One region of the Thermobifida alba genome, then DNA from elsewhere that is predicted to be linked to it. Evidence: riboswitches for the same ligand, from Rfam matches in the RefSeq annotation. Region 1 holds a riboswitch; each other region holds the start of a gene.
What was found. A riboswitch is a leader RNA that binds a small molecule or an ion and turns the genes downstream of it on or off. The one in region 1 is predicted to bind thiamine pyrophosphate.
Positions count from the first base shown of each region.

Region 2: linked by a shared signal. The riboswitch ahead of thiD (bifunctional hydroxymethylpyrimidine kinase/phosphomethylpyrimidine kinase) and the one ahead of FOF52_RS20975 (ECF transporter S component) in region 1 are both predicted to bind thiamine pyrophosphate.
Region 3: linked by a shared signal. The riboswitch ahead of tenA (thiaminase II) and the one ahead of FOF52_RS20975 (ECF transporter S component) in region 1 are both predicted to bind thiamine pyrophosphate.
Region 4: linked by a shared signal. The riboswitch ahead of thiO (glycine oxidase ThiO) and the one ahead of FOF52_RS20975 (ECF transporter S component) in region 1 are both predicted to bind thiamine pyrophosphate.

Region 1 covers NZ_CP051627.1:4,682,428-4,689,782, reverse strand. Annotated here, with positions in the region: gene FOF52_RS20990 (enoyl-CoA hydratase/isomerase family protein) at 1-119, opposite strand, end outside; gene FOF52_RS20985 (energy-coupling factor transporter transmembrane component T family protein) at 360-1,139, opposite strand; gene FOF52_RS20980 (ABC transporter ATP-binding protein) at 1,136-2,677, opposite strand; gene FOF52_RS20975 (ECF transporter S component) at 2,682-3,287, opposite strand; TPP riboswitch at 3,390-3,495, opposite strand; gene glgP (alpha-glucan family phosphorylase) at 3,622-6,243, opposite strand; gene FOF52_RS20965 (alpha-1,4-glucan--maltose-1-phosphate maltosyltransferase) at 6,812-7,355, shown strand, end outside.
Region 2 covers NZ_CP051627.1:2,571,353-2,578,707, forward strand. Annotated here, with positions in the region: gene rocD (ornithine--oxo-acid transaminase) at 1-1,115, opposite strand, end outside; gene FOF52_RS11385 (NADAR family protein) at 1,278-1,862, shown strand; gene FOF52_RS11390 (acyl-CoA synthetase) at 2,075-3,715, shown strand; gene FOF52_RS11395 (DUF368 domain-containing protein) at 3,993-4,961, shown strand; TPP riboswitch at 5,035-5,132, shown strand; gene thiD (bifunctional hydroxymethylpyrimidine kinase/phosphomethylpyrimidine kinase) at 5,123-5,947, shown strand; gene FOF52_RS11405 (alanine/glycine:cation symporter family protein) at 6,036-7,355, opposite strand, start outside.
Region 3 covers NZ_CP051627.1:3,706,844-3,714,198, reverse strand. Annotated here, with positions in the region: gene FOF52_RS16445 (NAD-dependent succinate-semialdehyde dehydrogenase) at 1-1,242, shown strand, start outside; gene FOF52_RS16440 (response regulator) at 1,909-2,574, shown strand; gene FOF52_RS16435 (pyridoxamine 5'-phosphate oxidase family protein) at 2,614-3,051, shown strand; TPP riboswitch at 3,119-3,224, shown strand; gene tenA (thiaminase II) at 3,215-3,916, shown strand; gene FOF52_RS16425 (hypothetical protein) at 3,966-4,448, opposite strand; gene FOF52_RS16420 (hypothetical protein) at 4,737-5,423, opposite strand; gene FOF52_RS16415 (LCP family protein) at 5,917-7,173, opposite strand.
Region 4 covers NZ_CP051627.1:435,640-442,994, reverse strand. Annotated here, with positions in the region: gene FOF52_RS02000 (YbaK/EbsC family protein) at 1-292, opposite strand, end outside; gene FOF52_RS01995 (SDR family oxidoreductase) at 431-1,348, shown strand; gene thiE (thiamine phosphate synthase) at 1,464-2,120, opposite strand; gene FOF52_RS01985 (Rv2175c family DNA-binding protein) at 2,166-2,525, opposite strand; TPP riboswitch at 2,644-2,754, shown strand; gene thiO (glycine oxidase ThiO) at 2,747-3,916, shown strand; gene thiS (sulfur carrier protein ThiS) at 3,919-4,119, shown strand; gene FOF52_RS01970 (thiazole synthase) at 4,121-4,927, shown strand; gene pknB (Stk1 family PASTA domain-containing Ser/Thr kinase) at 5,040-7,010, shown strand; gene FOF52_RS01960 (sulfite oxidase-like oxidoreductase) at 7,022-7,355, opposite strand, start outside.

The sequences.
Region 1 (7,355 bases):
GCCTCGGCGATCTCCCGCTGGACCTGGCTGTTGAGCGCGTTCATCTTGGGCCGGTCGAGTCTGATGACGGCGACCGCCGGGTGCTCGGTGTCGGTCTCCACCCGTACGAACTCCCCCATGTGTCGCTCCTCTCTCTCGGTTCTTCGGTCCCTGCCGTTTCTGCCCTTCTCCCTATCACCTGCGGTTCCGCGGTCAGGGCAGCGCCCCACCCCGACGGGGGAACGCCAACGGTTGGCCCGGTCTGTCCCCCGAAACGGTCACCGGCGGGTGCGGCCGCTTCGCGGGGTCCGGCCCCGTGGACAGAATCGCGGGGAGGGGACGCCCCCGGTCCGGTGACCCCGGGGGCGTCCCCTCCCTGCTCAGCCGAACAGCAGACGCAGCGTGCCCAGGTGGGCCGAGACCGCGTAGGCGGCTCCGAGCAGCAGCGGGCCGGCGACGACGAGCAGGGTGTCGGCGGTCCGCCAGCGGCTGACCCGGGCGTGCGACCGCGGACCGGTGCCGAACGCGCGGGCGTCCATCGCCGTCGCCAGCAGTGTGCCGGTGCGAATGGCGCGGACCAGCAGCGCGAACAGCTTGCCCAGGAAGATCGAGAGCGCGGCCAGCGGGTTGCGTCCGGCTTCCAGGCCGCGGGCCCGGCGGGCCAGGGTGACGGTGCGCCACTGGTCGGCCAGCAGCGGCGCCAGACGCAGCGCGGCGAGCACGCCCATCGCGGGCCGCTCCGGCACCCTGAGCCGCTGCACCAGGGCGTCGGCCAGGTCGGTGGGGTCGCTGCTGGCCGCGGCCAGCAGCCCGGGCAGCGCGATGGCCAGCAGGCGGACCGCCGCGCCGAACGCGCCCCAGGCGCCCTCCTGGCCGTAGAGCAGGTTGACCACTCCGGTGGAGACGCCCATGAGCAGGAACGGAACGCTCAGGACCAGCAGGGTGGACCGGCCGATGCCGCTGAACGGCACCACCGCGGCCGTGACGGCCAGCACCACTCCGCCGGTCACCGGGTCCACCGCGGGGATCAGGCCGAGTGAGAGGACGACCGCCGTGATCAGCTTGGCCGCCGGGTTGACGCCGAGCAGCCAGGACCGGACGCCGCCCGGCCGGCTCCGCCCGGAGGGCGGACCGGTCTCGGTCAGGGGTGCGGAGTTCACCGTGTGTTCTCCGTTCCGGTGCGCAGGACCTCGGTGACCGCGCCGTCGGCGACCCGCAGTTCGACGTCGGCGAGGTGGCGCAGCAGCAGCGGGTCGTGGGTGGCCAGCACGATCGCCCGGCCCTGGGCGCGCAGTCCGTCCAGCAGTTCCACGAGTTCCACCCAGGTGCGGGTGTCCTGCCCGAACGTGGGTTCGTCGAGCACCAGCACGTCGGGGGCGTGCCGGGGGCCGGAGCTGAGCGCGGTGGCCACCGACAGCCGCCGCTTCTCCCCGCCGGACAGGGTGTAGGGGTGCTTGTCGGCGAGGTGGGCCAGCCGCATCCGGTCCAGCAGCTCGTCCGCCCGCGCGGCGGCCTCGGCCTCGTCCGCTCCCGCGCGCAGCGGCGCGAACCGCAGTTCGTCGCGCACGGTGGCGGTGACGAACTGGTCCTCGGCGTGCTGGAACACCGTGCCGACGTGCCGGGCGAGGCGCCGCGCCGGCCACCTGACCAGCGGGCGCGGGTCGGCGTCGGCGAGCGGGCCGCGCGGCAGCACCTGCCCCGCGGCCGGTTTCGCCAGCCCGGCCAGCGCCGTCAGCAGGGTGGACTTGCCCGCGCCGTTGGCCCCGGTGAGCGCGGTGGCGCTGCCCGCCGCGACCGTGACGTCCACGTCGCGCAGCACGGTCGCGGCCCGCCTCCGCCGTCCCAGGGGGGCCGGGGTGCGCAGGGCGCAGCCCACGGCCTCGACGAGGGCGGGACCGCCGGGGGCGCGCCCCGTCCGGGGGGCGGGGTCGACGCCGGGCACCCACACGCCCCGCTCGGCCAGGGCGCGGCCGTGGTCGGCGAACACGGTGCGGGGCGCCCCGTCGGCGACCACCCCGCCTCTCGGTTCCACCACCACGACCCGGTCCACCAGGTCCACCACGTCGGCGACGCGGTGTTCGACGAGCACCAGGGTGGCCCCGGTGTCGGCGAGCAGGCGGGCGAGGACGCCGCGGACCAGCCGCGCGCCCGCCGGGTCGAGGTTGGCGGTGGGTTCGTCCAGCAGCAGCAGGCGGGGGCGCATGGCGAGCACCCCGGCGATGACCAGGCGCTGCTTCTCCCCTCCGGACAGCGCCGCCGTGGGGTGGTTCCGCCCGTGGGGGAAGCCGACGCGGGCGAGCGCCTCGTCCACCCGGGCCCAGATCCGCTCGCGGGGCACGCCGAGGTTCTCCAGCCCGAAGGCGACGTCGTCCCCGGCGCGGGCCATCACCAGTTGGCTCTCCGGGTCCTGCGCGACCAGGCCGACCGCGCCGCGCCGCCGGTTCGCCGGTTGCCCGTCGACCAGCAGCCGCCCCTCCTCCTCCCCGGTGAGGGCGCCGTCGGGTCCGGTGAGTCCGGCGAGCGCGTGCAGCAGGGTGCTCTTGCCCGCTCCGGAGGAGCCCAGCAGCAGCACGCGTTCGCCCGGCTCGATCACCAGGTCGACGCCGCGCAGCGCGTACTCGGCGCGTCCGGCGTGCCGCCATCCCCAGCCGGACAGTTCGACGCGCGCGCCGGCGCCGTCGTGGTTCGCGGTGCGCATCGGACTACCCCCGCGCCGAGGGGAAGGGGGCCAGCGCCCCGGCCGCGGCCAGGCGCGTGGTGAGCAGCCGCGACCCCGCCCCCGCGATGACTCCCGCGCTGATCAGCACGATCACCCCGTAGGTGACCTGGTGGGACAGCGGCCAGGTGATGTGGGAGGTGAGGTTGTCCCGGATGGCGGGGGAGATGCCCCCGGCGACTCCCGCCAGCACGGCCACGCCCATGCCCCAGTGGCGGTAGCGGAAGGCGAGGAAGGTCAGCTCGCTCAGCAGTCCCTGCAGGGCTCCGGAGACGAGGACGGACACTCCCCAGCCGGTGCCCAGCAGCATCTCCAGGGAGGCGGCCGCGAGCGAGGTCAGCAGGGCGGCGCCGGGTTTGCGGATGACGAGTCCGCCGAGGACTCCGGGGACCAGCCACATGCCGTAGAGGACGGCCTGGGCCGGAGGGAAGAAGGCGAACAGTCCGGTGGTGGCGCTCCACAGGGCGCTCCACAGCCAGAAGACGAGGCCGACGGCGACACCGATGACGGCGGACACCACGATGTCCACGGTGCGCCAGTGCAGCGGGGTGGTGCGGTCGTGCCCGGGCCGGGGGGCGGCGGGGCTGGTCATGGTCGTGATCCCTTCGCGTATCACGGAGGGCTCTGCGGCCAAGAGCGCACACCGGTGAGCCGGCGCCCGCCGGAGGAACCGGCGCGCGGGCGCACGCCACCGGCGGCGGTTCCCACGACTTCCTTCGCTGGCATTACCCAGATCAGGTGTGTAAGGGTCTGCGGCTGTGCCGCACTCTCAGCGCTGAGGCGCTCCCCTGTCGTTCGTTGTGCTCCCCCATTATGGCCACGGGGGAGCAACCGGGACCAGTGGCCTCCGCCGTACCGGGGCCGGCCACGTGCCCGGGCGGGCCGCGTCCCGGCTGCCGCCCCGGACACGGCCGCGGTCCTCCCCGTCAGCGCAGCACCAGTCCGCCGATTCCCGTGGCGGGCTCGGGCACCACGGCCAGCCCCGTCTCGGCCGGGTGGGTCAGCAGCGGGTGCCGGGGGCGCACCCGGACCGTGTAGCCGCAGGCGCCCGCACGGTCCAGCGGGACCGTCCCGGTGAAGCGGACCAGCGGCCGCGCGACGTCCTGGGTCTCCAGCGGCGCCAGTTCGGTGTAGGAGGGGTCCACCAGTTCGTCGGACTCGTCGACGCGGCCCAACGCCACCTCCACGCACAGGTCGTCGGGGTCGACGTCCCCCAGCACCAGGGTGGCGCGCACCACCAGTTCCCCGCCCAGCTGCGGCGGCTCCCCCTTGCCGGACACCTCGACGTGCTCGATGCGCACCCCCGGCCAGGCCCGGCGCACCTTCCGCTTCCAGGCGGCCAGTTCCCGGGCGCCGCGCTGCCCGTCGGCGGCGAGCCGCCGCGCGGAGAGCGCCGCGGGCTGGTAGAGCCGTTCCACGTACTCGCGGACCATGCGGGTGGCCAGCACCTTGGGTCCCAGCGAGACCAGGGTGTGCTTGACCATCTCCAGCCACCGCCTGGGCAGCCCCGCCTCGTCGCGGTCGTAGAACAGCGGCGCGACCTGCTCCTCGAACAGGTCGTACAGCGCCGCGGCCTCGATGTCGTCGCGCCGTTCGGGGTCGCCCACCCCGTCGGCGGTGGGGATCGCCCAGCCGTTGGAGCCGTCGAACCACTCGTCCCACCAGCCGTCGCGGACCGACAGGTTGAGGCCGCCGTTGAGCGCGGACTTCATCCCGGAGGTGCCGCACGCCTCCAGCGGACGCAGCGGGTTGTTCAGCCACACGTCGCAGCCGCGCACCAGCGCCCCGGCCAGCGCCATGTCGTAGTCGGGCAGGAAGACGATCCGGTCCCGCACCCGGGGGTCGTCGCTGAAGCGCACGATCTCCTGGATGAGCCGCTTGCCGCCCTCGTCGGCGGGGTGCGCCTTGCCGGCGATGACGATCTGGACGGGGCGTTCCGGGTGGCGCAGCAGCGCGGTGAGCCGCTCGGGGTCGCGCAGCATCAGGGTGAGCCGCTTGTAGGAGGGCACCCGCCGGGCGAAGCCGACGGTGAGCACCTCCGGGTCGAGCGCCTCGTCGATCCAGGTGAGTTCCGCCTCGGTGGCCCCGCGCTGCCGCCAGGAGGCGCGCAGCCGCCGCCGGGCCTCGACGACCAGCCGCTCCCGCAGGGTGCGGCGCATCCGCCAGAGCTCCTCCCCGTCCTTCTCGACGATCCGCTCCCAGCCCTGCGGCGTCTCGAACTCCTCCGGGTCGGTGACCAGGGACCGGGCCGTCTCCAGGGCCTCCTCCGCCACCCAGGTGGCGGCGTGCACCCCGTTGGTGACCGAGGTGATGGGGACCTCGTCGACGTCGAACCCCGGCCACAGCCCGCCGAACATCTCCCGGCTGACCGCCCCGTGCAGCCTGCTGACCCCGTTGACCCGCTGGGCGAGCCGCATCCCCATCACGGCCATGTTGAACACGTCGGGGTCCCCGCCCGGGTAGGTCTCGGCGCCCAGTGCCATGACCCGTTCCACCGGCAGGCCGGGGAGTGCGACGGGGCCGCTGAAGTGGCGTTCCACCAGTTCCCGGGGGAAGCGGTCGATGCCGGCGGGCACGGGGGTGTGGGTGGTGAACACGGTGCCCGCCCGGGTGGCTTCCAGCGCCTCGTCGAAGTCCAGGCCGGCGGTCTCGATGTACTCGCGCAGCCGCTCCAGGCCCAGGAACCCGGCGTGCCCCTCGTTCATGTGGAAGACCTCGGGTTCGGGGTGCCCGGTGCGGGCGCAGTAGGTGCGGACCGCGCGCAGCCCGCCGATGCCCAGCAGCAGTTCCTGGCGCAGCCGCTGCTCGTTTCCGCCGCCGTAGAGGCGGTCGGTGACGCCGCGCAGCTCCGGTTCGTTGTCCTCCTGGTAGGTGTCCAGCAGCAGCAGCGGCACCCGGCCCACGCGCACCACCCACACGTGCGCGGTCAGCAGGTGGTCGTCGGGCAGGGCGACGGTGACCCCGACCGGGTTGCCGTCGTCCTCCAGGCGGGTCATGGGCAGGCCGCGCGGGTCGATCTCGGGGTAGCGCTCCAGCTGCCACCCCTCGGGCGACAGCGACTGGGAGAAGTAGCCGTGCCGGTACAGCAGTCCCACGCCGATCACCGGGACGCCCAGGTCGCTGGCGCTCTTGAGGTGGTCCCCGGCGAGGATGCCCAGTCCCCCGGAGTACTGCGGCAGCGCGGCGTCGAGTCCGTACTCGGCGGAGAAGTAGGCGACCGCCGCCGGCGGCGTGGCCTGGGCGCCGTCGGCGAACCGCTGGTACCACAGCGGGGCGTCGAGGTAGCGGTCCAGGTCGGCGGCGGCCTCGTCGAGACGGGTTCGGAACTCCGCGTCGCCGGAGAGCTCCCGGAGGCGTTCCGGGGGGACCTCGCCGAGCAGCCGGACCGGGTCGTGGCCCACGGACTCCCAGAGTCCGGGGTCGACCGCGGCGAACACGGCACGCGTGGGGGCGTGCCACGCCCAGCGCAGGTTGGCGGCGAGCCTGCCCAGGGCAGCCAGCTCGTCGGGCAGAACGGTGCGGACGGTGAACCTACGAATGGCCTTCACGAAACGGGAGGCTAACCAACAGACCGACCGCATGCGAGCCTTCCACGCCGCCGCACCGCAGATGTCGGCAAATCACGCCTCCCGCCTGGAAATCGCCACACCGGAGATCCTTCGGGAAAAAGATTTACCGCCGCTTTGAATGATCGTGGCAGAAGCGTGAAGAACAGCCGGAGGCAGCGTCGGAACACCTCTTATGTGACATGAAGAATTCCTCTGTGTTTCGAGCTGTTTACCCGTAGATCACGTTGATCACGCAGATGGGAGGGGAGGGGTTGGGGGTCCCGCTTCTCCTGCTCCCTTCCGCCCTTTTTGCTTCCCTACCCTTCGGGTGTGCTACTTGCCCACCGGGCGGATATGTGACTAGCCTCACAAAAATAAATCCGTTCGGACTGTCGGAGAGTGGAGAATTCAGCCCGACTATAGACACAGGAGCGACTCACCCACACTCAGCCCCAAAGCACCTCTTGAAGGTTTCTTGGGCGATTTTTGACAGCTAGGCCCGCCCTCTGCCGCACAACCGCCACAACCCGCCAAACCACCCGGACCTCAACATCTCGATGGTGCACCCGTGATCGGACGATTTCCCATTCTCGACGTCTCGCCCGTGGTCGAGGCCGGGACGGCCAAGGCCGTCGTCGGCGAGACCTTTCCCGTGCGTGCGACCGTGTTCCGCGAAGGCCACGAGGCACTCGGTGCGGGCGTGGTCCTCTACACCCCCGAGGGGCAGCGCCGGCCCCTCGTCCCGCTCCGCGAGGTCGCCCCGGGCACCGACCGCTACGAAGCCGAGGTCACCGTCACCTCGGAGGGGCGCTGGCACTTCGTCATCGAGGCGTGGGGCGACCCGTACGCGACGTGGCGCCACGACGCCGAGATCAAGATCCCGCTCGGCCAGGACGTCGACCTGATGCTGGAGGAGGGCGCCCGCCTGCTCGACCGCATCGCCCGCCGCGTCCCGCGCCGTCCCGCGATCGCCGAGATCGCCGCCGCCCTGCGGGACGAGTCCCGCCCCGCCCACGAACGGCTGGAACTCGCCGTGTCCGACCTCGTCCTCAGCGAACTGGCCGAGCGCCCGCTGCGGGAACTGGTCACCCGGTCCAAGCGCTTCCCCGTGG
Region 2 (7,355 bases), 2.1 Mb from region 1:
AGCCGTTCGCACAGTTCGCGGCCGTCGGCCAGCGCCGGGTCGACGTCGACGCCCGCCCACAGGCCGATGCTGCGGGCGGCGACCGCCCCGCGTCCGACGAACTCCTCGACGCGGGCGCGCAGCAGCGGGGCGAGCGCGCGCACGCGGTCCAGGTAGGGGCCCTCGCGCAGCAGCTTCACCACGGCCGTGCCGACGGCGCAGGCCAGCGCGTTGCCGCCGAAGGTGCTGCCGTGCTGGCCGGGGCGGATGACGTCGAGCACCTCGGCGTCGGCGACCGCCGCCGCCACCGGCAGGATGCCGCCGCCCAGCGCCTTGCCGAACAGGTAGACGTCGGCGTCCACGCCGCTGTGCTCGCAGGCCCGCACGGTTCCGGTGCGGCCCAGCCCCGACTGCACCTCGTCGGCGACGAACAGCACGTTGTGGCGGGTGCACAGGTCGCGCACGCGCGGCAGGTAGTCGGGGGGCGGCACGATCACCCCCGCCTCGCCCTGCACCGGCTCCAGCAGCACCGCGACCGTGTCGGCGTCGATCGCGGCGGCCAGCGCCTCGGCGTCGCCGTAGGGGACGACGCGGAAGCCCGGGGTGGGCGGCCCGAAGCCCCGGTAGGCCTCGGGGTCGGTGGAGAAGGAGACGATCGTGGTGGTGCGTCCGTGGAAGTTGCCGGCCGCCACCACGATGACGGCCCGTCCCTCGGGCACGCCCTTGACCTCGTAGCCCCACTTGCGGGCGACCTTGATGCCGGTCTCCACCGCCTCGGCCCCGGTGTTGACCGGCAGCACCCGGTCCTTGCCGACGAGTCCGGCCAGCGCGGTGACGAACGGCGCGAACCGGTCGTGGTGGAAGGCGCGGCTGGTGAGCGTGATCCGCTCCAGTTGGGCGTGTGCCGCGGCGAGCAGCTCGGGGTTGCGGTGCCCGAAGTTGGTCGCCGAGTACCCGGCCAGGCCGTCCAGGTAGCGGCGGCCCGCGACGTCGGTCACCCAGGCGCCCTCGCCCTCGGCGATGACCACGGGCAGCGGACGGTAGTTGTGTGCCGAGTGCCGCTCGGCCAGGGCGATGTGGCGGTCGGCGGGCAGGGCGCCGTCGGCCGCGGCCGTCTCCGGTGGACGTGTGCTCATGGGACCGCTCCGATCGTCGTTGATCGTTGTCTGTTCGGGATACCCGCGTCGCCGAACGGTGACGCTCCCTTGCCGACGATCGGGGGGATGTGCGCGGCGCGCCGGTGCGCACCGCCGCGCGCCGAGCCCCCGGTCCGCCGGGGCGATGGAGAGGGGGTCCCGATGCACGCTCGCGACGTCGCCGCGGTCGCCCGGGCGCAGGAGGCCGGAGAGCGCCTGAGGTTCCTGTTCTTCTGGGGGCACCGTCCGCCGCGCGGCGGCGGGGTCGGCCCGGGCTGCCTGAGCCAGTGGTGGGAGGCGCCCTTCACCGTGGCGGGGCAGGCCTACCGCACCGCCGAGCACTTCATGATGGCGGAGAAGGCCCGCCTGTTCGGCGACGAGCGGACCCGGCGCGAGGTACTGGACGCGCCCCATCCCGGCGCGGCCAAGAAACTGGGCCGCCAGGTGCGGGGCTTCGACGAGGCGACGTGGGCCGAGCACCGCTACGGCATCGTCGTGCGCGGCAACCTGGCCAAGTTCACCCAGCACCCCGACCTCGGCGCCTTCCTGCGGGGCACCGGGGACCGCGTGCTGGTCGAGGCCAGCCCGGTCGACCGGATCTGGGGCATCGGCCTGGCCGCCGACGACGAGCGGGCCGCGACCGCGGCGCACTGGCGCGGGCTGAACCTGCTCGGTTTCGCGCTGATGGACGTCCGTGAGGAACTCCACACCTCCGATTTCTCCGCCGCCGACACCGGACGACGGTGATCTTCGGCACAGGTTCAGCGGGAGTTCACCCCGTCTTTGTGGCGCGTCTCACCGGGGCGCGCTCCCCCACTCTCCGCACCACCGGTCCTATCGGGCTTTTCACCGTCTCCTGATAGCCGACCCCGAAGGGATGTGACTCAGGTCATAACTGCAAGATCGATCCTCACACCCGCCCACGGGCACAACAGCGACAGGGGCGAAAAATGACCGAAATGCGAGTTCTGGGAGCAACCGGTTCCTCCGGTGCCAGCGACCTCTCCTTGTCCGGCCTGCTGGCCGCCGTCGCCGCGGCGGTACCCCAGCGGCTCGCCGTCGTCGCGGGGGCACGCCGCCTGACCTTCGCCGCCCTCGACGCCCGCGCCACCCTCGTCGCCCGCCACCTGCTCGACGCGGGCATCCGGCCCGGCGAACACGTGGCCGTCCTCTGCTTCAACCGCGCCGAGTGGCTGGAAGCGGCCTTCGGGACCTGGCGCGCCGGAGCCGTCCCCGTCAACGTCAACTACCGCTACGTCGCCGCCGAACTGCGCTACCTGCTCGACAACGCCGACGCGGTCGCCCTCATCGCCGAACGCTCCCTCGCCGCCACCGTCGCCCGCGTCCGCCACGAACTGCCGCTGCTGCGCCACGTCCTGCTCATCGACGACGACGCCCCCGACCGCACCGACGGCGTCGACTACGAGGCCGCGCTCGCCGCCGCCGCGCACTCCGCCACACCGCTGCCCGCCACCGGGGGCGACGACCTGTACCTGCTCTACACCGGCGGCACCACCGGCTACCCCAGGGGCGTCATGTGGCGGCAGGAGGACATCTTCCACGTCGCCCTGGAGCAGCGCCGCCCCGGCACCCCGCGCGCCGCCGACGCGGCGACCGTCGCCGAACGGGCCGCGCGTGCCACCCCGCTGCGCATGCTCGTGCTGGGCCCGGTGATGCACGCCGCGGGCCAGTGGAACGCGCTGAGCATGCTGTTCCGGGGCAGCACCGTGGTGCTCAGCACCGACCGGGTCTTCTCCCCCACCCGCATCGTGGACCTCGCCGACCGCGAGGGCGTGCACATCGTGCAGTGCGTCGGCGACGCCATGGCCCGCCCCCTCGCCCAGGAGCTGCTGCGCAGCCCCGGCCGATGTCGGAGCCTGACCACCGTCAGCTCCGGCGGCACCCCCCTCACCCCCACCGCGCGCCAACTGTGGCGCGCCTGGAAGCCGACCATCACCATCAACGACAACTACGGCGGCAGCGAGACCGGCGTGTGCGGATCGGCCGCCGCCCGCCTCAGCGGGAAGACGCGGCGCTTCGCCATGAGCCCCAGCGTGGCCGTGCTCGACGACCGGCTGCGGCCGCTGCCGCCCGGCTCCGACCAGATCGGCCGGATCGCCCGCACCGGACGCATCCCGCTGGGCTACTACAACGACCCGGAGAAGACCGCGCGGACCTTCCCCGTGGACGCCGACGGCCGCCGCTGGGCGCTGTCCGGGGACTACGGGACCATCGCGGCGGACGGCACCATCGAACTGCTGGGCCGCGGCTCCACGGTGATCAACACCGGCGGGGAGAAGGTCTACCCCGAGGAGGTCGAGGCGGTCCTCAAGGCGCACCCGGCCGTCGCCGACGCCATCGTGGTCGCCGCCCCCGACGAACGGCTCGGCCAGCGGGTCAGCGCCGTGATCGCCCTGACCGGCCCGCGGCGGCCCAGCGACAAGGAACTGCGCGACCACTGCCGGCAGCGGCTGGCCGGCTTCAAGGTGCCGCGCACCATCCGCGTCGTGGACGAGGTCAAGCGGACCGCCGTGGGCAAGCAGGACTACCGCTGGGCCTCCCGCGTGGCCCGCGAACCGGCCCCCGCACTCAGCCGCTGACCGTCCCCGTCCGGCCCCGCCCGCCGCCTCCGCCCGGCGCGCGGGGCCGGACCGCGTGCGGCGGCCGGGGCCCGGCGAACGCGCCTCACCGTCCTGTCGCCGCGCCGAATCCGCTCCCCTTACACTGGGTGCCTGTCTGCCCGGCCGCTCCGGTCCGCTGCGCGAGCACACCGCCCGGGCAGCTCCCACGCGTTTTCCTCCGGGCATCGGCCTCCCGCCCCGTTCCGACCACGACGGGACGGGACCGCCTTCCCTTTTCCACGACGAGAAGTAGGACATGGCGAAGTCAATCGGCACCCATCTGCTCAACGGCGTGCGCGGCGCCCTCATCGGAACCGCCGAAGTCGTCCCCGGCATCAGCGGCGGCACCATCGCGCTGATCACCGGCGTCTACGAGACCCTCATCAACTCCGCCGGCCACGTGGTCAGCGGCGTCAGGCTGCTCGCCACCGACCTCGTCCGGGGCAGGGGGACCGCCCGCGCCCGCGAGGAGTTCGGCCGCGCCGACTGGGGAGTCGTCCTGGTCGTGCTGGCGGGCATGGTGCTGGCCGTGCTGATCGCCGCCCGCGTCATCGCCCCGCTGGTCGAGGACCACCCGTCCGAGTCCTACGCCCTGTTCTTCGGCCTGGTGCTGGCCTCCCTGTGGGTGCCCTACAGCGGCTCGGGGCGGCGCTGGCGGATCGGCGACTACCTGCTCGCCCTCGTGATGGCCGTGGCCTCGTTCCTGCTCACCGGCCTGCCGCCCACCCAGGTGGAACCCACTCCCCTCGTCGTCATGGTCGCGGCCTCCGTCGCGATCTGCGCGCTGGTGCTGCCCGGCATGTCCGGCTCGTTCATCCTGCTCACCCTCGGCCTGTACACCGTGACGATGAACGCGCTCAACGACCGCGACCTCGGCTACATCGCCACCTTCGCCCTGGGCGCGACCATCGGCCTGGCCCTGTTCGTCAAACTGCTCCAGTGGCTGCTGGACCGCTTCCACCACCTCACCCTGGTGGTGATGACCGGGCTGATGGCCGGATCGCTGCGCTCCCTGTGGCCCTGGCAGGACGAGGACCGCACCCTGCTCGCCCCCGACCAGGGCAACCTCGTGCTGTGCGTGGTGCTGGCCGTGGTCGGTGCGGCCGCCGTCATCGGCATCATGCTGGTCGAGCACCGGCTGAAGGCCCGCGCGGCGGCCCAGGAGGCCCCCGCCCCCGCCGCTCCCGCCCGCCGACCCCAGGAGAACGACGAGGTCGTCGGCTGACCCGTCCCCGCACCGCCGCGCCGCCCCCCCTGCCCGCTCCGGGCAGGGGGGCGGCGCCGTGTTGCTAGCCTTCGCAGTGGACGCGGGGTGCCGGCCCCCTCGCCGGCTGAGATGACACCCGCCGAACCTGATCTAGGTCGTACTAGCGGAGGGACGTCCCCATGATTCCCACCATCCTGTCCATCGCGGGCACCGATCCCAGCGGCGGGGCGGGCATCCAGGCCGATCTGAAGGCCTTCTCTGCACTCGGCGGCTACGGCACGACCGTGGTGACCGCGCTGGTCGCGCAGACCACCACCGGGGTCAGCGAGGTGCACGACGTCCCGGCGGCGTTCGTACGCAGCCAGCTGGACACCCTGCTGACCGACGTGCGGGTGGACGCCGTCAAGATCGGCATGCTCTCCAACACCGAGGTCATCGAGGTAGTGGCCGCCGCCATCGACGCCTACCAGCTGCCCAACGTGGTCCTCGACCCGGTGATGGTCGCCAAGAGCGGCGACCGCCTGCTGGCCGCCGAGGCGGTGGAGGCGCTGCGCACCGAACTGCTGCCGCGCGCCGACCTGATCACCCCCAACCTGCCGGAGGCCGCCGACCTGCTGGGCGAGGCCGAGGCCACCGACCCTGCGGACATGCGCGGCCAGGCCGAACGGCTGCTGGCGCTCGGCCCGCGCCGGGTGCTGCTCAAGGGCGGCCACCTGTCCGGGCCGACCAGCACCGACCTGCTGCTGTCGGCCGACGGCGAAGCCGAGACGCTCACCGCCGAACGGGTGGACACCACCAACACGCACGGCACCGGCTGCACCCTCTCCTCCGCGATCGCCGCCCTGCGCCCGCAGCGCCCCACCTGGTCGCAGGCGGTGCGCGAGGCCAAGGACTACCTCACCGAGGCGCTGCGCCACGCCGACGAACTGGAGATCGGCAAGGGCAAGGGCCCCGTGCACCACTTCCACGCCTGGTGGGGGAGGCAGGCTCCGCGGTCCCGCTGAGCGGGGCCGCGCCTCCGTCGGCGCGTCCCGCACCGGACCCGCGAGAGCCGCGGCCCGGGAAGGGCATCCCCTCCCCGGGCCGACCGGCTCATCCCCGGGGGCTGACCTCGGGAGGCTCCGACACGTCCGGGTCCGCCCTGCGGGGCCCCGGCACGCCGGGACCCGACACGTCCACCAGGTCGGGGTCCCGCCAGTTCGGGTTGGCGAAGTACCGCTTGGTCTCCGCCACCACGATCGGCGACAGCAGCAGCAGGCCCAGCAGGTTGGGCAGCGCCATCAGGCCGTTGGCGATGTCGCTGAACTTCCAGACCGTGCTCAGCTCGGTGGTCGCGCCGACGAACACCACCAGGGTGAACACGATGCGGAACGGCACCACCGCGGCCCGCCCGACCAGGTAGTCCATGCAGCGCTCGCCGTAGTAGCACCAGCCCACCAGCGTGGTGAAGGCGAAGAACACCACCGCGATCGCCACGGTGTACTGGCCCAGCGGCTCCAGCGCCGGGGAGATCCGCCCCAGCCCTTCGGCCATGCCCAGCGAGGTCATCAGCGAGCCGTCCTCGCTCCCGGCCTGCCGCCACGCCCCCGTGACGATGATGACCATGCAGGTCATGGTCACCACGATGATGGTGTCGATGAAGGTCTGCGTCATCGACACCATCGCCTGGCGCACCGGCTGGTTGGTCTTGGCGGCGGCCGCCGCGATGCCTCCGGTGCCCAGACCGGACTCGTTGGAGAAGATGCCGCGCGCCACCCCCTGCTGGATCGCGTACAGCAGCGCCGAGCCGAGCAGGCCGCCCGCGGCCGCCTCGCCGGTGAAGGCGTCCCGGAAGACCAGGGCCAGCGCCGCGGGAAGGTCCGCGACGTGGACGACGAGCACAGTCACCGCGATGAGCACGTAGGCGACGATCATGACCGGCACCACTCCGGCGGCGAACCGGCCGATGCTCTTGATGCCGCCCAGCACGACCGCGCCCACGACGACGACCATCGCGGCCCCGGTGGCCCAGGTGGGCACCGACCAGACGCTCTCCAGCTGCGCCGACACGGTGTTGGCCTGCGTCATGTTGCCGATACCGAACGCCGCCACCGCGCCGAACAGGGCGAACAGGAAGCCCAGCACCAGGCCGAACCCGCCGCCGACCCCGTGGCGCAGGTAGAACATCGGGCCGCCGCTCTGCTCGCCCCGGGCGTCCCTGCGGCGGTACTTCACGCCCAGCAGCGCCTCGCTGTACTTGGTGGCCATGCCCAGCAGGCCGGTCACCCACATCCAGAACAGTGCGCCGGGGCCGCCCAGGCCGATCGCCAGCGCCGCGCCGGTGATGTTGCCGACGCCGACCGTGGCGGCCAGCGCGGTGCTGAGCGCCTGGTAGTGGGAGATGTCGCCCTCGCCGCGCTGCTCCTTGCGGCG
Region 3 (7,355 bases), 980 kb from region 1:
CGCGGGGAGATCCTGCGGCGCGCCTACGAGCTGCTCATGGACCGCCAGGACGACCTGGCGCTGCTCATGACCCTGGAGATGGGCAAGCCGGTGGCCGAGTCCAAGGGGGAGATCGCCTACGCCGCCGACTTCTTCCGCTGGTTCGCGGAGGAGGCGGTGCGGATCGGCGGCGGCTACGCGGTCGCCCCGAACGGGCAGAGCCGCCTGCTGGTCATGCGGCAGCCGGTGGGGCCGTCGCTGCTCATCACCCCGTGGAACTTCCCCATGGCGATGGGCACCCGCAAGATCGGCCCGGCGGTGGCGGCGGGCTGCACCATGATCCTCAAACCCGCGCAGCAGACGCCGCTGTCGGCGCTGGCGCTCGCCGACGTCCTCCAGGAGGCGGGGCTGCCCGACGGGGTGCTCAGCGTGCTGACCACCACCGACGCGGGCGGGGTGACCGGGCCGCTGCTGCGCGACGGCCGACTGCGCAAACTGTCGTTCACCGGGTCCACCCCGGTGGGGCGCGCCCTCATCAAGCAGAGCGCCGACCAGGTGCTGCGCACCTCCATGGAACTGGGCGGCAACGCGCCCTTCCTCGTGTTCGACGACGCCGACCTGGACGCCGCCGTGGCCGGGGCGATGCAGGCGAAGATGCGCAACATCGGGGAGGCGTGCACCGCCGCCAACCGCATCTACGTGCAGTCCGGGGTGGTCGGGGAGTTCGCGGAGCGGCTCACCGGACGCATGGCCGCGCTGCGGATGGGCCGCGGCACCGAGGCCGGGGTGGACGTGGGGCCGCTCATCGACGACCGGGCCCGCGGCAAGGTGCAGGACCTGGTCGACGACGCGGTGCACCGGGGGGCGCGGGTGCTGCTCGGCGGGGAGCCCGGCGAGGGCGCCGGCTACTTCTACCGGCCCACCGTCCTCACCGACGTGCCCAAGGACAGCGAGGTGTCCCGCACCGAGATCTTCGGCCCGGTGGCGCCGGTCATTCCCTTCGACACCGAACAGGAAGCGCTCGCCGAAGCCAACAACACCGAGTTCGGTCTGGTCAGCTACGTGTTCACGCGGGATCTGGGGCGTGCGCTGCGCATGTCGGAGGGGTTGGAGACCGGCATGGTCGGCCTCAACCAGGGCATCGTGTCCAACCCGGCGGCCCCGTTCGGCGGGGTCAAGCAGTCCGGGCTGGGCCGCGAGGGCGGCAGTGTCGGCATCGACGAGTACCTGGAGACCAAGTACGTCGGCATCGCCGGGTTCTGAGCCGGCCGCGGGGCGCCGGAACGGAGAAGGCCCCGCCGGGCGGAACCCGGCGGGGCCTTCGACGTCTGTGGAGCGGTACGGCGGTCGCCTCACGGCGGATTGCGCAACGCGGCTCCGGAGACCGCCCGCGGCCACCACCGGAGTGGTGTGCGGGCGCGGTATTCCGCGAAGGCTGTGGTTGGAGCCCGGGGGACACTTGCTACCGCACCGACCCACGCCCCACTGTACAACAGGGCCGTCGTGGGGGTCATTCCCCGACCGGAGGCTCTGCTCCGCGGTCCCGGAGGGACCCGCCGGGGGTTGACGGTGTGGGCCGGTACGGCGGTCGCCTCACGGCGGATTGCGCAACGCGGCTCCGGAGACCGCCCGCGGCCACCACCGAGGTGGTGTGCGGGCGCGGTATTCCGCGAAGGCTGTGGTTGGAGCCCGGGGGACACTTGCTACCGCACCGACCCACGCCTTGTGCAACGGACGGGGGCCTCCGAGGATTCCCCACACGGCAGATTTTTCTCCGGGACCCCGCCGGTCCCGCGGGCCCCACCCGGACCGGACCGCGGCGGCGCCCCGGTTCGGGACCTTTGGCGGGACTAATCGAGCCGTTCGGCGCGGCCTCCCCGGGGCTCGGCCGTTACGGTCGAAGAGAGACGAGGAAACCAGGGAGGCAGCATGCCGCGGGCGGACACGCCTGACCCGATCAGGGTGTTTCTGGTCGACGACCACGAGGTGGTGCGCCGGGGGGTCGCCTCGCTCCTTGAGGACGAGGACGACCTGACGGTGGTCGGCGAGGCCGGTACCGCGGAGCAGGCGCTCAGCCGCATCTCCGCGGTGAAACCGGACGTGGCGGTGCTCGACGTGCGGCTGCCCGACGGTTCCGGGGTCGAGGTGTGCCGGGAGGTCAGGTCCGCCCACCCCGAGATCGCCTGCCTGATGCTGACCTCCTTCGCCGACGACGACGCGCTCTTCGAGGCGGTCATGGCGGGCGCCTCCGGATACGTGCTCAAGCAGATCCACGGCTCCGATCTGGTGGGGGCGGTGCGTACGGTCGCGGCGGGCGGTTCGCTGCTCGACCCGCGCAGCACCGGGCGCATGCTGGACCGGCTGCGGCAGAACGGCGGCAGGCCCGACCCGCTGGCCGCGCTCACCCCGCAGGAACGGCAGATCCTCGACCTGATCGGGGAGGGGCTGACCAACCGGCAGATCGGGGAGCGGCTCTTCCTGGCGGAGAAGACCGTGAAGAACTACGTCTCCAGCCTGCTGGGGAAGCTCGACCTGAAACGCCGTACCCAGGCGGCGGTGCTCGTCGCGCAGTTGCGGGCGAAGAACCAGATCTGACTCCCTCCGGGAGGGCCGAGACGTTCAGGAGGAGGGCGCATGAACGTGGATGGGCGTGGCGCGGCCGCCACCGACACGGCCGGGTTGGAAGTGCTCACCCGGGAGGAGTGCCTGCGGCTGCTGGCCGAGGCTCCGATCGGCCGTATCGTCTTCACTGACCAGGCGCTTCCCGCGGTCCAACCCGTCAACTTCACCATGCTGGGGACGGACATCGTCGTCCGCACCTCGCCGGAGTCCAAACTCGCGCAGGCCACTCGGGACACGGTGGTCGCGTTCGAGGTGGACGACTACGACGTGGCGACGCGCACCGGCTGGTCGGTGATGGTGGTCGGGATCGGCCACGCGGTCGACGACCCCGAGGAGCGGGCGGTGCTGGAGGCGCTGCCGCTGCGTTCCTGGGCGCCGGGGCCCCGCTCGCACTTCATCCGCATCATGACCGACATCGTCACCGGGCGCCGCATTCCCCGGAGGCCCTGACCTCTGTCTCTCCTCCTCCGCGAGACCCTCCGTTCCCCCTCCCCGCGGTGAGGGCTAGAGTGACTGGCGTAACCACGCGGGGTGTCCCATGCGGGACTGAGACGGGCCGGGGCCCGAACCCGTTGAACCTGATCTCGTTAGCACGAGCGGAGGAACGGTGGGCGTGCTTCCTGTTGCCGCCGGTGAGACCGGTTTCACCGCCGACCTTGGGCGTCGGCACGCGGACCTGTTCGAGGCCTTCTACCAGCATCCCTTCCTCAAGGGCCTGCGCGAGGGCAGCCTCGCCAGGGAACAGGTGCTGCACTACGTCGGTCAGGACCACCAGTACCTGACCGCCTACGTCCGCTGCTACGGCCTGGGGCTGGCGCTCTCCCCGGACCGGGAGTGGATGCGGTTCTTCCACGACGGCGCTTCGGTGATCCTCGGCGCGGAGAGCCACGCGCACGAGGCGCTGTGCGAGTACGCGGGCGTCTCCTACGAGGAAGCGCAGGTCGACCACCTGGCGCCCAGCGCGCAGGCGTACGTCGACCACATGATGGCGGCGGGCCGCGACACCCTCGGTGTGCTGCTGGCCGCGCTGCTGCCGTGCCCGTGGACCTACCTCTGGGCCGCGGCGCGGTTCACCGAGGAGGCGCCGCTGGCCGCCGACCACCCCTTCCACGGCTGGTGGGACTTCTACGCGGGACGGTACGAGACGGACAAGCTCGCCTGGACGCGTTCGCTGCTGGACCGGGCGGCCGCCGAGGCGGGGCCCGCCGAACGGGAGCGGATGGAGCGGGCGTTCGTGGCCAGCTGCCACCACGAGGTCCGGTTCTGGGAGATGGCGTGGTCCCTGGAGGACTGGACTCCGCCGAACGGTTCCTGACCCGGGCACCGGCGGCCGGTCCGCGCGGACCGGCCGCCGGTGCGGCGGGCTACAGCGACAGGCCCTCGCCCAGCAGCCCCTTGCCGAGCAGGCCCTCGGTGGACAGGCCCAGCGTCTCGGCGGGGTCGGCGGCGTCACGCTGCGGCACGACGTCGGGCGCGGCGCCGCCGAGCAGCGACCCGGCCCTCTCCTGGTGGACCGCGGACCGGCGTTCGATCTCGTCGAGCAGCACCTGCGCGGTGTCCTTGCCCTCGGGCAGCACGGTCAGGTCACCGGAGACGGTCGGCTTCTCCTCGCCCTCGGTGACGGGGGCCCTCATCGGGACGATCCGGTCGTCGACCAGGTCGCCCGGCAGCGAGTCCGCGGGCGCTGCCTCACCGGGCAGGCTGATGCCGAGCCCGCCGAGCGGTCCGGTGAGGTTCTCGGCGGTCGGCACGGCGGCGAAGGCGACGCCGCCGCCCAGGGCGACCAGCCCTGCGGCGCCCAGGGAGAGGACGACGGTCTTCACGGTGGCGCGGATGGTGTCGAACATGGGTTCTCCTCACTGAGTCGGTGTTCGGGGAAGGAACACGAGATGTGCGGCCGGGACGGGAGTCGGCGGGTGTGGGGTGCGACTCCGGCGTGCCGACACGTCAGCCGAGCGGTTCGACGGGCCGTTCAGCTGACCTGAGCCCCGCGGCGGTCGGGTGCGCGGAGTTCAGGACAGCTTCCAGAGCGGGCTGGGGCCGCGGGCCGGTCGGGCGGGAAGGACGCGTCGCCGGTGGTCGGAGACGGTCGGCCGCCGGGGCGGTGCGCGGTCGCGGGCCCGGAACCGGAGCGGCTAGTCGGGGGAGAAGGAGGGGTCGGCCGCGTGCTGTCGGGTCGGAAACGCGGCGGTCGGGCCGACCGTGGCGGTGAGTGCGTCGCGGCGGGGCGCGGCGGGCGGGCGGGGGAGGTAGCCGACGAGCGCCCCGGGGAACGAGGGGCCCTGCTGCTGGGCCTGTGCGGGCTGGGGCGGAGCGGACGCCGCGGTCGCGGACGGTTCCGTTCCGGGGTCGGCCGGGGGCGCGGCGGTGGCGTCCGGTTCGGACGCGGTGGGGTCGAGGACGGGGCTTGCTGCGGGGGCGGCGCCGGATCCGGCCTCTCCGGACTCTGGGGAGCGCCGGGGAGAGGTGTCCGGGGTGCCGGGTGCTTCGGCGGGGGCGCGGCCGGTCTCGGGGGAGCCGGACCGGGGGCCGGTCGGCGTCGCCGGGGACGGGTCCGCCGCGACCGGGTCGAGCAGCGGGCCGAGGCCGACGGCCCGGGGGAGGTCGACCGGCGGCGCCGGCGCGGCGGAGTCGTCCGGGGTGAGCACGTCCTGCACGGTTCCGGTCAGGTCGGCGATCTCGACAGGCTGCTGCGCCCCGGCCCGTTCCGGGACCAGGGCGACCTCGGTGAGGGTGTCGAGCGTGTCGGCGAACGCCGGGGCCGTCGCGCCGAGCACCCAGGCGACCAGGGTGAACCAGCCGAGGGCCACGGCGCGGCGCACCGGGAGGGACCAGAGGGCGCGACCGAGACCGCGGAAGCGCGGTGTGCGCTCCGTCCGTCTCCTCCACGTCATGGTGTCCTCCGGGTGTGCCGCCGACATGTGAACACTTTGAGTAGTTCTTTGCTTACTCAAAGTGTTGCTCGCTGTGGTCAGTGACCGTAGCACGACCACGGCTCAGAAGGGGAGCCGCTGCGGGGAAAACACCGTGCTCACCTGGACCGTTGGGACCAAAGCCCCGGCCGTATGCGGTCTTTGTGCCGATGCCGCGCCCCCTCGGTCTGGGGTTGACTGATGGTGGCGGTCGAGAGTGCGGTCCTCGACCGCCGTCAAGAAAGCCCCCGACGGGGCGGGCGCGAAAGAACTCCTCACTTCGGCTGTACCGGGCAGACTCCACAGCCGTTGAGCGCCCCTCGCGGGGACGGCCGGGAGCGCGGACCCGGCCGTCCCCGCCGTTTCCTTTCCTCCCCGCTTCCCCGACGGCCGGCCGGCGGCGTCACCACCCCTGCGTTCCGGTGGTCTCCGTGCCCAGGCCCAGACCGTTGACACACGGGTTGGCGGTCGCGTCGCGTCCCTCGATCGCGTCGTGGGGAGTCGCGGACGGGACCGGTTCGTGGTGGACCGAGGGGTCGGTGGAGGGCTCGGCCGGGTAGGACGGGGTGAGGTCGGCCGACGGGCTCGGCTCGGCCTGCGGCCGCCCGGTCTCCAGCAGCGCGTCGTCCACCGGTTCGTCCTCGTTGATCGCGTGGAACAGGCGCGCGGCCTTCTCCTCGTTCCAGACCACCCGGTTCGGGTCCCAGGGGGCGGGCCAGGACGGCACCGTGTAGAAGGTGATGTTCCGCGGTTCGACGTCGGACAGGGTGAACCCGATCGACAGCATGGTGTCCAGGGTCAGTTCCGCGTCGGTCGCGGTGTACCGGGTGACCGAGTCGAGCAGCGCGTTCAGCTTGACGGGGTTGGCCAGCACCCTGCTGCTGAGCACCTGGGAGGCCAACGCGCCGAGGAACATCTGCTGGCGGTCGATGCGGCCCAGGTCGCCGCCGTCGCCGATCTCGTAGCGGGCCCGGACGAAAGCGAGCGCCTGCTCACCGTCCAGCACCTGGGTGCCCGCCTCCAGGTCGAGTTTGGCGCGCTGGTCGTGCATGGGTTCGGGGATGCACATCTCCACCCCGCCGATCGAGTCCACCATCTCCCGGAAGCCCACGAAGCTCAGGTGCACGAAGTGGTCGACGCGGATCTGGGTGAGCGACTCGATCGTCTTGACCACGCACGGCGGTCCGCCGTGGAACAGCGCCGCGTTGATCATGCCGTAGTAGCCGTAGGTTCCCTCGGTCTCCCCGTACGGGTCGCAGTCGGGCAGGTTCACCAGCGAGTCGCGGGGGAAGCTGACGACGATGACCCCGTTGTCGGGGGAGATGTGCGCCAGCAGCAGGGAGTCGGAGCGCTCGCCGACGAAGTCCCGGCCGCCGTAGGCGGCGTTGCCCCCCTCCCGGCCGTCGGAGCCGATGAAGAGGATGTTGACGGCGTCACCGATCTTCGGCGGACGCTCTTCCTCGGGCAGGAGGGCGGTCAGGTCGTGGTGGACCATGTTGGCGCGGAGCGACCGGTAGTAGACGTAGGCCGTGCCGAGGCAGGCGATCAGGGCTGCGGCCAGGCACAGGGAGGTCCACACCACCACCCGCCGTCTGCTGCGGCGGCGCGGTGGCGGGGAGTCCGTGGAGGAGGCGGCAGGCGTGGGGGCGTCGTCGGACATGGGGGCTTCCACGAGGGGTGTGGGACTCCGGGGAGTCAACGTGCCAGGGCACCGGATCAAAGGCACAACAGGTGACAAGAGGTGACTGGGAGCCGATCCTATGAGATTCCTCATGGGGAATGCACGGCGAGGGGACCGTTATCGGACAGCCCAGGTTACAGATCGGTACCGCGCGAAAAACA
Region 4 (7,355 bases), 660 kb from region 1:
GCGGGGTGGCCCGGACCACCTCCGCCGCGCCGAGGAGCGCGGCGACCTTGCCGGTGTCGACCCGGTGGGCGCCGCTGGTGAGGACCAGGACCGGGTGGAGCGCGTCGGAGGACGCGGCGTCCGGGTCGTGGCGCACGGCGAAGACGAGGCTGTTGGCGATCGCGCCGACCTCGCAGCCCAGCTGTGCGGCGGCGGCCGCGGCGGTGCGTGCGGACTCCGGCAGCTCCCGGACCGTGCCGGAGGCTCCGTGGGCGGCGAGCAGGTCGGCGACTCTGCGGGTGTTGGGGTGCATGGCGCGATCATAGGGCGTGTCGGGCCCCGTCCCGCCCGCGGACGCCGGTGCGCGGCCGCCCCGCGCCTTCGGCCCTCCCGCCGAACCCCGGCGCGCCGGTCAGTGCACGCGCGGGGCTGTTTGCCGAAGATAAGGAACATGGGTGAGGATCTGACAGCGGAACGTATCATCGCGACGACCGGAGCGACCGGCGCCGTCGGCGGCAGAGTGGCCGCCCGGCTGGCACGGCTGGGTCTCGCGCAACGGCTGGTCGTCCGTGACCTCAACCGCGCCCCCGAACTGCCGAAGTCGAGCGCGGCCCTGGCCGCCTACGAGGACCCCGCCGCCTTCGGACGCGCCGTCCGGGGCTCGGACGTGCTGTTCCTGGTCGCCGCCGACGACGCGCGCGAACGGGAGGCGCTGCACCGCGCCGTGGTGGACGCGGCCCTCGCCGAGGGCGTGCGCCACATCGTCTACCTGTCGTTCCTCAACGCGGGCGCCGCGGCGACGTGCGTGCTGGGCCGTGAGCACCACGCCGCCGAAGCGTACATCCGCTCCACCGGGGCGGCCTACACCTTCCTGCGGCCCAGCCTGTACCTGGACCTGCTGCCGGGGTGGATCGGCGAGGACGGCACGATCCGCGGCCCGGCCGGGGACGGCCGGGTGGCCTGGGTGTCGCGGGACGACGTCGCCGACGTGGCCGCCGCCGTGCTGCGCGCCCCCGAGGGGCACGTGAACCGGGTCTACGCCGTGACCGGCCCGGAGGCGGTGTCGCTGGGGTGGACCGCCACCCGCCTGTCCACGCTCACCGGGCGCACCGTCGTCTACGTCCCGCAGACCCCCGAGGAGGCGGTCGACTTCCTGAACTCCCGGGGCCTGAGCGCGCGGGAGGTGGCCGAGCGGGTGGGCGCGTGCGCGGCCGTCGCCGCCGGGGAGCTGGACACCGTCAGCACGACCGTCCCGAGGCTGACCGGCCACCCGGCCCGGTCCCTGGAGGGCTACCTGCGCAAGAACCCCAGCGCGCTGTCGCACGCGCCGCTGTTCGGCGACTCCGGCAAAGCGGCGACGGCGCCGTGACCGGACGGCCTCCTCCGCGCGGAGGAGGCGGCACCCGAAGCCCCGCGCCGGTGCGGGCCGCGGGAGCGGGGTCCGACCGGTCCGGCCGCCGCGCGCGGCCGCGTCGCCCGGGCGCTCAGTCCGCCGCGGCCTCGGCCAGGCGGCGCCGGAACTCCGCCGCCGCCGCCCGCGGGTCCTCGGCCCGGGTGATGGCGCGCACCACCACGACCCGGCGGGCCCCGGCCGCCAGCACCTCGTCGAGGTTGTCCAGGTCGATGCCGCCGATGGCGAACCAGGGCCGGGCGGGGCCGAGCGCGGCGACCCGCGCCACCTCGCCGAGGCCCGCGGCGGGACGGCCCGGCTTGGTGGGCGTGGCCCACGCCGGGCCGATGCAGAAGTAGTCGACGCCCTCCTCGCGGTCGGCCGCCGCGGACAGCTCCGCCGTGCTGGTGGAGCGGCCGATCAGCGGACGGTCGCCGAGGATCGCGCGGGCGTACGGCACGGGCAGGTCGCGCTGGCCCAGGTGGAGCACGTCGGCCCCGACGGCGTGGGCGATGTCGGCGCGGTCGTTGACCGCCAGCAGCGCCCCGTGGCGCTCGCAGGCCTCGCGCACCGTCTCCAGCGCGGCGAGCTCCTCGCGCGCCTCCAGGGTCTTGTCGCGCAGCTGCACGATGTCGACGCCCCCGGCCAGCGCCGCGTCGAGGAACTCGGCGAGGTCGCCGCGGTCGGCACGGGCGTCGGTGCACAGGTACAGCCGGGCGGCCTCAAGCCGCTTGCGCAGGGTCTCGTCCACGCCCCCCACCCTAGCCGCCGCCGGACCGCCGGGCCGGGCCGGGCCTCAGAGCAGCATCGCCTGGGCGCGGCGGTGCACCTCGGTGCCGCGGTTGGCGCGGATCGCCTCGATGGGGGTGCCCGGCAGGCTGTCGTCGGCGGTGAACATCCAGCGCAGCGCCTCCTCCGGGGTGAAGCCGCTGTCGGCCAGCAGGGTGAGCGCGCCCCGCAGGCCCTTGGGGGTGGTGCCGTCGACGATGAACGCGGCCGGGACCGAGACCTCTCCCGCGCGGGTGACGCCCAGGAGTCTGTGGTCGCGGATCATCTGCCTGACCCGGTTGGGGCTGACGTTGAGCGCGGCGGCGGCTTCCCGGAGGGTGAGCCACTCGCCCACGAGCGCATCGATGTCGCGGTCGATCGGTGTCACGGTTCCAATCTCGCACATCCGGCGCCCGGGCACCTCCCCTCTCCGGCCGTGATCGCTGTAGGCGTACACATCGGGCCTTTACCCCCGTACCACCTGGGCGACCTAGAATGCGAACGAAAGCGAAACCCGCGGGAGCCGGACGGAACCGGCTGAGAGGGAGGCTGGCGGCTTCCGACCGCAGAACCTGATCCGGGTCATACCGGCGAAGGGAGTGGAGCGCCGTGGACCTGCGCTCGTTCCCCGACGTACTCGTCGTCGGGGGTGGACTGATCGGCCTGGTCACCGCGTGGCGCGCGGCCCGCCTCGGCATGCGGGTGACCGTGGTCGCCGCGGATGAGTCGGGCGCCGCGTCCGGGGTGGCCGCAGGCATGCTGACCCCCGCGACGGAGGCGGTGTTCGGCGAGGAGTCGCTGATGCGCTTCGGGCTGCGCTCCCTCAGCCGCTATCCCGACTTCGTCGCCGACCTCGCCGAGGACACCGGTGTGGACCCCGGTTACCGCACCAAGGGCACCCTGCAGGTGGCCTTCGACCCCGACGACCTGGCCGTCCTCTCCGAACTGGAGAAGCTGCGGGCCGATCTCGGCATCCGGACCGAACGGCTCACCTCACGCGAGTGCCGCCGCCTGGAGCCGATGCTGGCCCCCTCGGTGCGCGGCGGCTTCCTGGCCCCCGACGACCACTCGGTGGACCCGCGCCGCCTCGCCTCGGCGCTGCGGTCGGCCGCCGCCGCGCGCGGCGTGGTGTTCGTGCCCGACCGCGTCGTCCGGGTGGTGGTCGAGGGCGACTCCGTGCGCGGCGTGGTCCTGGACCGCGGCGACGTCGTGGAGGCGGGCCAGGTGGTGCTCGCCGCGGGCGTGTGGACCTCCCTGATCGACGGACTGCCCGACGGGGTGGTCCCCCCGCTGCGCCCGGTCAAGGGACAGCTGCTGCGGCTGCGCGTCCCCACGGGGGTCGAGCCGATCGTGACCCGCACGGTGCGCGGCCTGGTCCGGGGCTTTCCCGTGTACCTGGTGCCGCGCACCGACAGCGAGGTGGTCCTGGGCGCGACCCAGGAGGAGATGGGCTTCGACACCCGGCTGACCGTCGGAGGGGTCTGGGAGCTCCTGCGCGACGCCCGCGAACTGCTTCCCGGGATCACCGAACTGGCGATCCACGAGACCTGCGTGGGCCTGCGCCCCGGCTCCCCCGACAACGAACCCCTGCTGGGGCCCACCCGCCTGCGCGGACTGCACCTGGCCGTCGGACACTTCCGGCACGGGGTGCTGTTCACCCCGGCGACCGGGGACGTCATGGCCGAGGCCCTGAGCACCGGGCGGCTGCCCGAGTACGCGAGCCACCTCGCGGCGGACCGCCCCCTCCCCACCCCCTCATCATCGGAAGGGATCGAATGACCGTGAACGCGATCATCAACGGCGAGACGCGCCAGCTTGCTCCGGACACCACCGTCGCCGACGTGGTGCGCTCCCTGACCAGAGCGGAGTCCGGCGTGGCGGTGGCGCTCAACGACGAGGTGGTGCCCAGGACCGACTGGGTGCGCACCGTCGTGTCCCCCGACGACCGGGTGGACGTGCTCACCGCCGTCCAGGGGGGCTGACTTGACCGACACCCTGACCGGGAACCCCCGCTCCGACACCGGCACCGCCGACGACCCGCTGGTGATCGCCGGGCGGTCGTTCGGTTCCCGGCTCATCATGGGCACCGGCGGCGCGCCGTCGCTGCGGGTGCTGTCGGAGGCGCTGCGCGCCTCCGGCACCGAGTTGACCACCGTGGCGATGCGCCGGGTCGACCCGAACGCCGAGGGGTCGGTCTGGGACGTGCTGCGGGAGAACGCCATCAGCCCGCTGCCCAACACCGCGGGCTGCTTCACCGCCGTCGACGCGCTGCGCACCGCCCGCCTGGGCCGCGAGGCGCTGGAGACCGACTGGGTGAAGCTGGAGGTGGTCGCCGACGAGCGCACCCTGCTCCCCGACCCGGTGGAGACGCTGGACGCCGCCGAACGGCTGGTGGACGACGGCTTCACCGTGCTCGCCTACACCAACGACGACCCCGTGCTGGCCCGCCGGCTGGAGCAGGTGGGCTGCGCCGCGGTGATGCCGCTGGGCGCGCCGATCGGCTCGGGCATGGGGATCCGCAACCCGCACAACATCGAACTGATCGTCGAGGAGGCCCGGGTCCCCGTCATCCTGGACGCGGGCATCGGCACCGCCAGCGACGCGGCGCTGGCCATGGAACTGGGCTGCGACGCGGTGCTGCTGGCCACCGCGGTCACCCGGGCGCAGGACCCGGTGCTGATGGCGCACGCCATGCGCGAGGCGGTGACGGCCGGGCGGCGGGCGCGGCTGGCCGGACGCATCCCGGTCCGGCGCTACGCGCACGCCTCCTCCCCGGCCCGCGAGTCCTGACCCGGCCGGGCGGGGCCGGGGGGAGGTCCCCGGCCCCGCCCGGCCGGTCCGCGACCAGGAAGAAACCGTCTCGACACCGTCGGATTCCGCGATCCACCGTAAACTGCCCCTCGTGGACATGACGGCTGCGGACGCGCTAGTGGGAACGACCCTCGCCGGTCGGTACCGGGTCGAATCGAGGATCGCCAACGGCGGTATGGCGACTGTCTTCGTCGCTCACGATCTGCGACTGGACCGACGCGTCGCGTTGAAGGTGATGCACGCGAGCCTGGCGCGGGACCCGCAGTTCGTCCAGCGGTTCATCAACGAGGCGCTGGCGGTCGCCAAGCTCTCCCACCCCAACGTGGTCCAGGTCTACGACCAGGGCAGCGACCAGGGCCACGTGTACCTGGCGATGGAGTACGTGCCGGGGCAGACCCTGCGCGCGTCGCTGAAGGCGCGGTCCCGGTTCTCCCCCGCCGAGGCGCTGCGGGTCATGGTGCCGGTGCTGGCCGGTCTGGGCGCCGCCCACCAGGCGGGCATGGTGCACCGGGACATGAAGCCCGAGAACGTCCTGATCACCCGGGACGGTCAGATCAAGGTGGCCGACTTCGGGCTGGCCCGGGCGGTGGAGGCCAGCCAGCAGGGGCTGACCAAGACCGGCACGCTCATGGGCACCGCCGCCTACCTGGCTCCCGAGCAGATCACGCACAGCACCGCCGACGCCCGCAGTGACGTCTACGCCTGCGGGATCATGCTGTACGAGCTGCTCACCGGCCGTCAGCCGCACACCGGCGACTCCCCGATCGCGGTGGCCTACCAGCACGTCAACGAGGACGTGCCGCGCCCCTCGCGGGTGGTGCCGGGCATTCCCCCGGAGGTCGACTCGCTGGTGGTGCGCGCCACCGAACGCGACCCCGCCTACCGGCTGGCCGACGCGGGCCAGTTCCTCGCCGCGGTGTTCGCCACCGAGAAGGCCCTGCAGCAGCAGTCCGCCCCGGCGGCCACCGCCGTGGTGGAGGCGGTGCCCGCCGCGCCGCCCGCCTCCGCCGGGGACTCCGACGGCGACACGCAGACGCTGCAGGCCGTCGACATCCCCCCGGTGGAGTACGACGACGAGGACGAGGAGGACGGGAGGCCGGCCCGGCCGAGCCTGCGCACCCCGCTGCTGGTCGTCGGGGCGCTGCTGCTGGTGCTGGCCGTCGGGTTCGGCTGGTGGATGGTCGACGGCCGCTACGAGACCGTTCCCGACCTGGTCGGCCAGGAGAGCGACGCGGCCCGCCACGACCTGCGGCTGCTGGGCTTCAGGGTGCAGACCGCCGAGGAGCCGGCCTACAGCGACGAGGCTCCCCCGGGCACGGTCGCCGGAACCGACCCCGCGGCCGGGGACAGGCTGCTGCCGGGCACGCTCGTCACCCTCATCCTGTCGGCGGGGCCGCAGTACGTGGAGATGCCCGACGTCGAAGGCGCCTCGGTGGCCGCGGCCCGCGACGCCCTGGAGGAGGTGGGCCTGACCGACATCGTGGAGGACGAGATCACCTCCTACGACAACCCGCCGGGGACGGTCATCACCTCCAAGCCCGCCCCGGGGGAGCGGGCCGACCGCGAGGAGAGCGTGACGCTGACCATCAGCGCCGGGTTCCCCGTGCCCGACGTGGTGGGCCGCAACGTGGACGACGCCAGGAGCCTGCTGGAGGCCAGCGACCTGCAGGTGGAGGTCGTCGAGGAGCACCACGACGAGGTGCCCGAGGGCCAGGTCGTCGCGCAGGACCCCGAGGCGGAGACCACCGTGGGCGCCGGGCAGACCGTGACGCTCACCGTCTCCTCCGGCCCGGAGCTGGTGGAGGTTCCCGACATCCGCGGCTGGAAGGTCGACAAGGCCCGCAAGGAGCTGGAGGAGTTGGGCTTCAGCGTCACGGTGCACCAGGTCATCGGCGACCGGGTCGGCGACTACAACCCCAAGGAGGAGGCGCCGAAGGGGGCCACGATCGAGATCTGGACCTCCCCCTTCGGCCGGGGCGGCGACCGGGAGGGCCCCGGTCGGGGCGGTGACCGGGACGGCCCCGGCCGGGGCGGCGACCGGTCCTGGTTCCCGCTGGACTGAGCGCTTCCCGCTCAGTCCAGCGGGGGCCCGTCCCCGGGATCCTCCTGGTAGGAGTAGCGCTGCTCGGACCACGGGTCGGCGCGGTTGTGGTAGCCGCGCTCCTCCCAGAACCCGCGCCGGTCGGCGGTCATGTACTCGATGGCGCGCACCCACTTCACGCTCTTCCAGCCGTACAGGTGCGGCACGACCAGACGCACCGGATGGCCGTGCTGGGGGGCCAGCGGTTCGCCGTCACGGTGCGTGGCCAGCAGTACGTCGGGGCGGAGGAAGTCGTCCATGCGCAGATTGGCGCTGTAGCCGTACTCGGCCCAGACCATGACGTGGGTCGCGTCCTCAGCCGGCGGG